3 regions of the Pseudomonas sp. 25 R 14 genome follow, and region 3 is predicted to be linked to each of the others. Evidence: predicted binding sites of a transcription regulator. Region 3 holds the regulator's gene; each other region holds the start of a gene.
The links. The regulator FliA, encoded in region 3, starts transcription of late flagellar genes. The targets are predictions, from matches to a motif close to CTAAAGTTTNNNNNNNNNNNGCCGNTAA.

Region 1 (3,277 bases), on a different contig from region 3:
CTGCTGACCCCCATCGTCAAGTCCTGGCCCTCGGAGTTCTGCCTGAAGGCCAACGAGCTGGCGATCCAGATTCTCGGCGGCCACGGTTACACCCGTGAATACCCGGTGGAGCAGTACTACCGCGACAACCGCCTGAACCCGATCCACGAAGGCACCCACGGCATCCAGTCCCTGGACCTGCTGGGGCGCAAGCTCGCACAAAACGGCGGTGCGGGCTTGAAGCAGTTGATCCGCCTGATCGCCGAGACCGGAGCCCGGGCCCAGCAATATGAGTCACTCACAGCATTGCGCGAGCCGTTGGAGCAACTGGTGGCACGCCTGCAAAGCGTGACCCTCGGGTTGTTGGCGGATCTCGCCCAGGGCAAGGTCAACAGCAGCCTGGCGAACTCGGCGCTGTACCTGAAAGTGTTTGGGCATACGGTGATTGGCTGGCGCTGGCTGGAACAGGCGATCCGCGCCGAAGAAGGGCTGGCCAAAGGCAATGCGGCGGATGTGGCCTTCTATAAAGGCAAGCTGCAAGCCGCCCGGTACTTCCTGACCTGGGAAATACCGGGGTGCCATCATGAACTGGCGATCCTGCAGGCACGGGACGATACGTGCCTGGCCATGCAGGACGAATGGTTCTGATCAGGGCTGGCCGATGGCCTTGGAAATCACCTCGACCGTGGCGCTGACTTGCTCTTGGTAACGGTCGAGTTCCTGCTGGTGACGCTGCTGCATCTCGATCTGCTCGGCACATAGGTTCAGCGCCGCCAGCACCAGCAGTTTGTCGCCGATCAAGGTCGGGTACTTCTGCTTGGTGGTGGCCAAGGATGCCTTGAGCAGGGTCACAGCCTTGAGCAGGGTGTTGTCTTCCCCGTCCGGGGCCTTGATCGAGTAATCCTCACCGAGAATCGAAACGACCTTTATCCCTTCATTCATGCGCTGACAGGACCTGCGCTCACACGCTCAACCAACGCCTGGATACGGGCTGCGGTGGCGCCCTGCTTTTCTTCCTGCTCCATCAGGTTCAGCTGCAAGCTGTCGTTTTCGTCCTTGGCACGGGCCAGTTCCGCCTTGAGGGATTCATTGGTGCCCAGCAGTTCCTGATTCTGCTGTACCAGGTCACTGACCAGTTGTTCCAGTTGGCTGAGGGATGTTTCTAACATTTTGAATTCTCGGGCTTTTTCAAAGGGCGGTGACGATAAAGAAAATTCACCGTGGAAGCCAGGGATATCCTGGCGCGCAGCCTTGATTGCACGGGGCAGGCCACGCTTGCGAGCCTTAGTGACTGCATTTACGCCATCTGGTTCCTGAATCCATTCCGATCCACCGAGGGTGCGACAAAAGCGCGCAGCCCCTCAAGACTTTAGTCGTACGTCCGATAGGTCATGCATACCCCGCCTCAACGCCGCACGGATCGCGCCTCTCCCAGGACCATTGCATGTCTCTTCGTAATATGAATATCGCGCCGCGCGCGTTTCTCGGCTTCGCGTGCATTGGTGCGCTGATGTTGTTTCTCGGTATTTTTGCCCTGAACCAGATGAGCAAGATCCGTGGCGCCACCGAAGACATCACCCTGCGCAGTGTGCCAAGCATTCGCGCCCTCGATGACTTCACCCAACTGACCCTGCGCCTGCGCGTGCTGTCCTACCGCTTGCTGACCAACCGCGAACCGGAGGTGCAACAAAAGACCCTGGAAGCCTTCGAACTGCGCAACCAGCAGATCCGCGAAGCCCAGACTGTCTACGAAAAGCTGATCGACAGCCGTGAGGAGCGTTCAGCCTACGACGATTACGTGCGCCTGTTGGGCCAGTACCGCCAGATTGAAGAGCGGATGAAGAGCCTGTCGCGCAACAACCAGACCGAAGAGCTGCGTACCTTGCTCAACACCGAACTGTTGAGCAACTCCGAGGCGGTCAACACGGTCCTGACGCGCCTGCTGGACATCAACAATTCGATGGCCAACGACAGCAACCAGAAAGCCGCCGATCAATATGATTCAGCCTTTGACCTGGTGGTTGCCTTGTTGGTGCTGGCCACGGCGCTGACAGTGCTGTTCGCCTGGCTGCTGACACGCAGCATCACCCTGCCCATCGCCCAGGCCCTGGACGCCGCCGAGAACATTGCCGAAGGCAACCTGACCCGGCCGATCAAGGTCGATGGCGACGACGAAGCCGGCCGCCTGTTGCGGGCAATGAATAAAATGCAGGAAAAATTGCGCGACACCCTGCAGCGTATTTCCGGCTCGGCCACCCAGCTCGCCTCGGCAGCGGAAGAACTGAACGCCGTCACCGACGAAAGCGCTCGCGGCCTGACCCAGCAGAACAACGAGATCGAACAGGCGGCCACTGCAGTCAACGAAATGACCAGCGCCGTCGAAGAAGTCGCGCGCAATGCCGTCAGCACCTCCGAAGCCTCGAAAAACGCCACCACCTCTGCCGGCGACGGGCGTGATCTGGTGCAGGAAACCGTCAGCGCCATCGAGCGCATGAGTGGTGACGTGCAAGGCACAGCCACCTTGATTGGCGCCCTGGCCGAAGAGTCCCGGGACATCGGCAAGGTGCTGGACGTGATTCGCGGCCTGGCCGACCAGACCAACCTGCTGGCCCTGAACGCCGCCATTGAAGCAGCCCGCGCAGGGGAAGCCGGCCGCGGCTTTGCCGTGGTTGCCGATGAAGTGCGGGCCCTGGCCCATCGCACCCAGCAGTCCACCAGCGAAATCGAGCGGATGATCGGCAGCATCCAGGCCGGCACCGAACAGGCAGTGGACTCGATGCGCAACAGCACCGAGCGTGCCGAATCGACGCTGAATATCGCCAAAGGCGCAGGAATATCCCTGGATACCATCAACAGCGCGATCGTCGAAATCAACGAGCGCAACCTGGTGATCGCCAGCGCAGCGGAAGAACAGGCGCAAGTGGCGCGGGAAGTGGACCGCAACCTGGTGAACATTCGCGACTTGTCGGTGCAATCGGCGACGGGTGCCAGCCAGACCAGTGCGGCCAGCAACGAGTTGTCGCGCCTGGCGGTGGATTTGAATGGGATGGTGGGGCGTTTTCGGCTCTGATTGAAATAATGAAGAATGGAGGGCATCAACCTCCATTCTCAGCCCGAAGCATTTCAAACGAGTTTGTATTTATATAAACCCCTCCTTCCAACCAACTCATCGCACGCCGAACTATTCAATAGCCCGCCAAGTACTTTCCCCCCAAGAAAACCCACTATAAAAATAATATCAAAAACGCAAACATTCGAAACACACCCGCCATGGTAAATAAAAAGTCAGTCATGGAAT
Region 2 (3,277 bases), on a different contig from region 3:
CTTGCCGTAGGTCGTGTTGGATAACAGCTTGACCACTTGCGCCCGCGCCTGCGTATCACCAGGGGTGGCGGCGTCGTACAGCGGTTTGATAGTGGTCATCGCCACTTCTACATAACTTTGCAGGGTGGCCTTGGCGTTGTTGAGCAGGCGCTGGCGGGTTTCGGCCACCTCGGTGCGCGCCTGCTCCTTGAGGATCCACACCGTGGTCAGGCTGATGACCACGGCAAACAACAACACCGGCAGGACGGCGAGGGACAGGACTTTGGCCTTCAGACTCAGACGCATGGATCTTCTCTCTTCTCGGGCAATGTTAAGAGGTTAACGGCCCTGTGAGAGAAAACTGTAGGAGCGAGCTTGCTCGCGAAAAAGCTCGGCAATAACACCGGCATCCTGGATGGGCGCGGTGCCCTTGAGTCCTTCGCGAGCAAGCTCGCTCCTACAGGAGAGGTCAGAGAGTCATCGCGGCAAACCAGCCGAACACCAGCAACGGCAGGTTGTAGTGCAGGAACGTCGGGACCACGGTGTCCCAGATGTGGTGATGCTGGCCGTCGATATTCAAACCCGAGGTCGGCCCCAGGGTCGAGTCCGAAGCTGGCGAACCGGCGTCACCGAGGGCCCCGGCGGTACCGACGATGCACACAATGGCCAGCGGGCTGAAGCCCAGTTGCACACACAACGGCACAAAAATCGCTGCGAGGATCGGCACCGTGGAGAACGACGAGCCAATGCCCATGGTCACCAGCAAGCCCACCAGCAACATCAACAGCGCACCCACGCCACGGCTGTGGCCGATGAAGGCGGCGGAGGATTCCACCAGGGTCTGCACCTGGCCGGTGGCCTTGAGCACTTCGGCAAACCCCGAGGCGGCGATCATGATGAAGCCGATCATCGCCATCATCTTCATGCCTTCGGTGAACAGATCATCAGTGTCGCGCCAGCGCACGATGCCCGATACCGAGAAGATCAGGAAACCGGCCAGGGCACCGACGATCATCGAGTCCAGCCACAACTGGATGATAAACGCCGAGGCAATGGCCACCCCGGCCACCAACAGAGTCAGCGGGTTGTATTGCACCGCTACTTGTTCGACCCGTTCGATCTTCTCCAGGTCGTAGACGCGCTTTTTGCGGTAGCTGATAAACACCGCGACCAACAGGCCGAACACCATGCCCAACGCCGGGATGCCCATGGCGTGGGTGACGTTGACCTGGCTGATATCCACGCCGCTCTTGGCGACATTGGCCAGCAGGATCTGGTTGAGGAAAATATTGCCAAACCCTACCGGCAGGAACATGTACGGGGTGATCAGGCCAAAGGTCATGACGCAGGCGATCAGGCGCCGGTCAATCTGCAACTTGGTCAGCACATACAGCAGCGGCGGCACCAGCAGTGGGATAAAGGCGATATGGATCGGCAGGATGTTCTGCGAGGCAATCGCCACCGCCCCCAGCAGGCAGATCAGCAGCCATTTGACGTGATTGCCGCCGCTCGCCTCCTGGCGCCCCACCAGCAGCAGGGCCTTGTCCGCCAGGGCATGGGCCAGGCCGGACTTGGCAATCGCCACGGCGAAAGCGCCGAGCAATGCGTAGGACAGCGCCACCGTGGCACCGCCGCCCAGACCGCTGTTGAATGCGCTGAGCGTCGCGTCGATCCCAAGACCGCCGGTCAAGCCGCCGACCAGGGCGCCGACGATGATCGCGATGACCACATGCACGCGGGACAGGCTGAGCACCAGCATGGTACCAACCGCGGCGATTACTGCGTTAATCATGGTTACCTCAAGACAGAAACGTAATGCAGGAGCGAGCTTGCTCGCGAATAACCCAAGAACGCCGCGATCAACCGGCAAACCAGCATGATCGTTCACGATCTTCGCGAGCAAGCTCGCGCCTACCAAAAACACACGCCAGGGCCTCGCCCGCCGGGGTAACGGCAGTGTGGACGCCAGCAGAAAAGGAGTTTTATTAGAGGGCGCGCACTTTGCAGCAGCAGGCGCGCCATGTCAAAGCGCGACGTCGCAGACAGAATTCAATTGAGCGTATGAATAAAGAAAAAAACCGTGCGGCCGATACAACGGATCATCTCTGTCGTAACGAAAGGTTAAGGATCTCCATGTCGCTCAGGCAGCTGTCCATTCAATGGAAAATCACCCTCCTCGCCGGCCTTTGTCTGCTGGGCATCGTGACCCTGCTGGTGGGCCTTTCGCTGTATCGGATGGACCAGAGCTCGCAACGCGTCCAGGCCTCCAGCACCGAGATGCTCAACGTCGCGGCCCAATCGCGCATCGAAGCCCAAGGTGAAGTCCAGGCCCTGGGCATTCGCCAGCAGTTTATGGATGCCTACCAGTACGGCCATGGCTTTTCGCGCCAGGTGCTGTTTTTGCGCGAACAGGCCGAGAAACGCTTCCTCGATGCCTTCGACCTGCGTGAAGACCTGACCCGCCAGGTCAAGGCCGCCCTGCAAGCCAACCCGGACCTGCTGGGCCTGTCCCTGGTCTTCGAAGCCAATGCCCTGGATGGCAAGGATGAGCTGTTCGCCGGTCAACAGGAGCTGGGCAGCAACGAAAAAGGCCGCTTCGCCCTGTACTGGTCACAGCCGACACCCGGCACACTGACTTCGATGGCGCTGCCGGAAAGCGACATGTCCGACACCAGCATCGGCCCCAGCGGCGAAAAGGCCAACACGTGGTTCACCTGCCCGCGTACCACGCTCAAACCGTGTGTGATCGAGCCGTACTTCTATGTGATCGACGGGCAAAACGTATTGCTGACCAGCATCGTGTTCCCGCTCACGGTCAATGGCAAAGTCATCGCCTCGCTGTCGGTGGACATCAACCTCAACAGCTTGCAGGCCGTCAGCCAGAACGCCAGCCGCAAGCTCTATGACGGCCAGACCCGTGTCAGCATCATCAGCCCGGTGGGTTTGCTCGCTGGCTACAGCCCGGATGCAAGCAAGCTCAGCCAGCGCCTGGACAGCGTCGACACCACCAGCGGTGCGCAATTGATCAGCGCCATGGCCAACAGCACCCAGACCTTTAGCCTGCGCACCGATCATCAGCTCAAGGTGCTGGCACCGTTTCAGCCGATTCCCGACGGCAAGTCGTGGGGTGTGTTGCTGGATGTCCCGGAAAAAGTCCTGATCGGCCCCGCGCAAGCGCTCAAGGCCGAACTGGATGCCGACAACACCAAAGGCACCCTGCTGGAACTGGGCCTGGGTTTGCTGGCCGCAATTGTCGGCCTGTTGCTGGTGTGGCTGATGGCCCGCAGCGTCACCCGGC
Region 3 (3,277 bases):
ACAGGCCGCGGTCGCGGGTCTGGTTGAGCTCATGGATCAACTGCACTGCGTCGCCGAACTGGCCTTTTTCCAGGCTTTCGACGAGTTGGTGAGCATGTTTTTTCAGGGTCGATTCAAAGTCGGCCTGCGATGATTCTTTATGCTCCATAGCTCCCCCGTGGCAGCATCAATGACCGATGCGTTCGAAGATTTTTTCAATCTTCTCTTTCAAGGCCAATGCAGTGAATGGCTTGACCACGTAGCCGTTGACCCCGGCCTGGGCGGCTTCGATGATCTGTTCACGCTTGGCTTCGGCGGTCACCATCAACACCGGAAGATTGCGCAGTTTTTCATCGGCGCGCACATGGCGCAGCAGATCGATACCGGTCATGCCAGGCATGTTCCAGTCGGTTACCAGAAAGTCGATGCTCCCGCTGTTGAGGATCGGAATCGCCGTAATGCCGTCATCCGCCTCGACCGTGTTAGTGAACCCAAGGTCACGCAACAGGTTTTTTATGATCCGCCGCATCGTTGAGAAGTCATCAACGATGAGGATTTTCATGTTCTTGTCCAATTCGACCTCCAAGCAGTCTTAAACGCGTCCAGCACCTGGGCGCGCCATATCATTCAACAGGCATTACACAAAAAGGACTGCTAGGGCACACCACAGGTCGCTCCCGCCCGGCTTGCGCCCTGGCGGTTATCGCTCGCACTGTCCCCACACTGCCTGTCAGCGCGCTCGCCACTCTCCCAAACGCCCCCGCAAGCGGGCCGCGCATTGGCTATGGAGCTGACTGACCCGCGATTCGCTGACCCCCAGGACCTCACCGATTTCCTTGAGGTTCAGCTCTTCGTCGTAGTACAGCGCCAACACCAGTCGCTCACGTTCCGGCAGATTGGCAATCGCCTCTGCCAGGGCGCCCTGGAAGCGTTCATCTTCCAGGTCGCGTGAAGGCTCCTGGTGAGCGCTCGCGCCGTCCTCGTGCAGCCCTTCATGTTCGCCGTCCTGTAGCAGGTCGTCGAAACTGAACAGGCGGCTGCCCAAGGTATCGTTCAAAATCCCGTAGTAATCGTCGAGACTCAATTGGAGTTCGGCCGCAACTTCGTGATCTTTAGCGTCGCGGCCGGTTTTTGCTTCAATTGAGCGAATTGCGTCACTCACCATCCGGGTATTGCGGTGAACCGAACGCGGCGCCCAATCACCTTTACGCACTTCATCGAGCATCGCACCACGGATACGGATACCCGCATACGTCTCGAAACTCGCACCCTTGCTCGCGTCGTACTTGGTCGACACTTCGAGCAGGCCGATCATCCCCGCCTGGATCAGGTCTTCGACCTGGACACTGGCGGGCAGGCGTGCCAGCAGGTGGTAGGCAATGCGCTTGACCAGAGGCGCATAGCGCTCGATCAATTCGCCCTGGCTGTCACGCGCTGATTTTTTGTAAAGGTTGTAGCCGCTGGCTGTCATAGCACCGGTCCTGCACTCGTCTGATGCACCAATCGCTCGACGAAAAACTCCAGATGCCCCCGAGGATTGGCGGGCAGTGGCCAGGTATCGACCTTCTGAGCAATTGCCTTGAACGCCAACGCGCATTTCGAACGAGGGAACGCTTCATAGACTGCACGCTGCTTTTGCACAGCCTTGCGCACACACTCGTCATAGGGAACTGCGCCGACGTATTGTAAGGCGACATCGAGGAAGCGATCCGTGACCTTGGTCAACTTGGCGAACAGGTTGCGCCCTTCCTGTGGGCTCTGGGCCATGTTGGCCAGCACGCGGAAGCGGTTCATGCCGTAGTCGCGGTTGAGCAGCTTGATCAGGGCGTAGGCGTCGGTGATCGAGGTGGGTTCGTCGCAGACCACCAGCAACACTTCCTGCGCGGCGCGCACGAAGCTGACCACGGACTCGCCGATCCCGGCGGCGGTATCGATCACCAGCACGTCGAGGTTGTCGCCGATATCACTGAAGGCCTGGATCAGGCCGGCATGCTGCGCCGGGCTCAGATGCACCATGCTCTGGGTGCCGGAGGCGGCCGGGACGATGCGAATCCCCCCTGGCCCCTGCAACAGCACATCGCGCAGTTCACAGCGGCCCTCAATGACATCGGCCAGGGTATGTTTGGGGGTCAGTCCCAGCAGAACGTCAACGTTCGCCAGTCCCAGGTCGGCATCCAGCAGCATGACACGGCGGCCAAGCTCTGCCAGGGCCAGGGACAAATTCACTGACACGTTAGTTTTCCCGACGCCACCTTTGCCGCCGGTCACCGCGATCACCTGTACGGGATGCATGCTGCCCATGTTCTTTCTTTACCTTGTCTTGCTTAGCCGCAGGCTACATAGGGTGGCCGCGGTAGCAGACCATCGATGTAGGTACATTGCACTGTGTTTCATGTTGCCTTCAGCCGACCCGCTTGGCTGGGTTGTGATAGAGGTCGGCGAACATGTCCGCCATCGCCTCTTCACTGGGTTCGTCCTGCATTTGCACACTGACTGCACGGCTGACCAGTTGATGACGGCGCGGCAGATGCAAATCATCCGGGATCCGCGGCCCGTCGGTCAGGTAGGCGACCGGTAATTCATGGCTGATGGCAAGGCTCAACACTTCGCCCAGGCTTGCGGTTTCATCCAGCTTAGTCAGGATGCAACCGGCCAACCCGCAACGCTTGTAGCTGTGGTACGCAGCAGTCAGAACCTGTTTTTGGCTGGTTGTTGCAAGTACCAGGTAATTTTTCGACTTGATCCCGCGTCCGGCCAGGCTTTCCAGCTGCATACGCAACGCCGGGTCGCTGGCTTGCAGGCCCGCGGTGTCGATCAGCACCACGCGTTTGCGCAGCAGCGGGTCGAGGGCGTTGGCCAGGGACTGGCCCGGGTCGACATGGGTCACCGGCACATTGAGGATCCGGCCCAGGGTCTTGAGCTGCTCCTGGGCACCGATGCGGTAGCTGTCCATGCTCACCAGCGCAATATTGTGCGCGCCGTACTTGAGTACATAACGGGCGGCCAATTTGGCCAGGGTGGTGGTCTTGCCCATGCCGGCAGGGCCGACCATGGCAATCACGCCACCTTCTTCAAGGGGTTCGATTTCCGGGGTCTGGATCATCCGCGCCAAGTGGGCCAGCAGCATGCGCCAGGCCTGGCGAGGTTCTTCGATACCGGTGGTCAGCTCCAGCAGGTCGCGCGACAACGGGCCGGACAGGCCGATGCGCTGCAGGCGACGCCAGAGGTTGGCCTGTTGCGGCTTGCTGCCTTGCAACTGGTTCCAGGCCAGCGAGCCCAACTGCACTTCCAACAGTTC

Region 1: a site for FliA is predicted at 1,340-1,367, ahead of BFQ03_RS09105 (methyl-accepting chemotaxis protein). Genes of this name have one in related genera too.
Region 2: a site for FliA is predicted at 2,045-2,072, ahead of BFQ03_RS27315 (methyl-accepting chemotaxis protein). Genes of this name have one in related genera too.

What each region holds. Positions count from the first base shown of each region.
Region 1 covers NZ_CVTS01000033.1:189,864-193,140, forward strand. The annotation lists gene BFQ03_RS09090 (acyl-CoA dehydrogenase) at 1-627, shown strand, start outside; gene BFQ03_RS09095 (cell division protein ZapA) at 628-921, opposite strand; gene BFQ03_RS09100 (hypothetical protein) at 918-1,148, opposite strand; gene BFQ03_RS09105 (methyl-accepting chemotaxis protein) at 1,424-3,049, shown strand.
Region 2 covers NZ_CVTS01000068.1:196,791-200,067, forward strand. The annotation lists gene BFQ03_RS27305 (methyl-accepting chemotaxis protein) at 1-285, opposite strand, end outside; gene BFQ03_RS27310 (Na+/H+ antiporter family protein) at 449-1,768, opposite strand; gene BFQ03_RS27315 (methyl-accepting chemotaxis protein) at 2,113-3,277, shown strand, end outside.
Region 3 covers NZ_CVTS01000014.1:1,775-5,051, forward strand. The annotation lists gene BFQ03_RS02415 (protein phosphatase CheZ) at 1-148, opposite strand, end outside; gene BFQ03_RS02420 (chemotaxis response regulator CheY) at 167-541, opposite strand; gene fliA (RNA polymerase sigma factor FliA) at 710-1,450, opposite strand; gene fleN (flagellar synthesis regulator FleN) at 1,447-2,280, opposite strand; gene flhF (flagellar biosynthesis GTPase FlhF) at 2,381-3,277, opposite strand, start outside.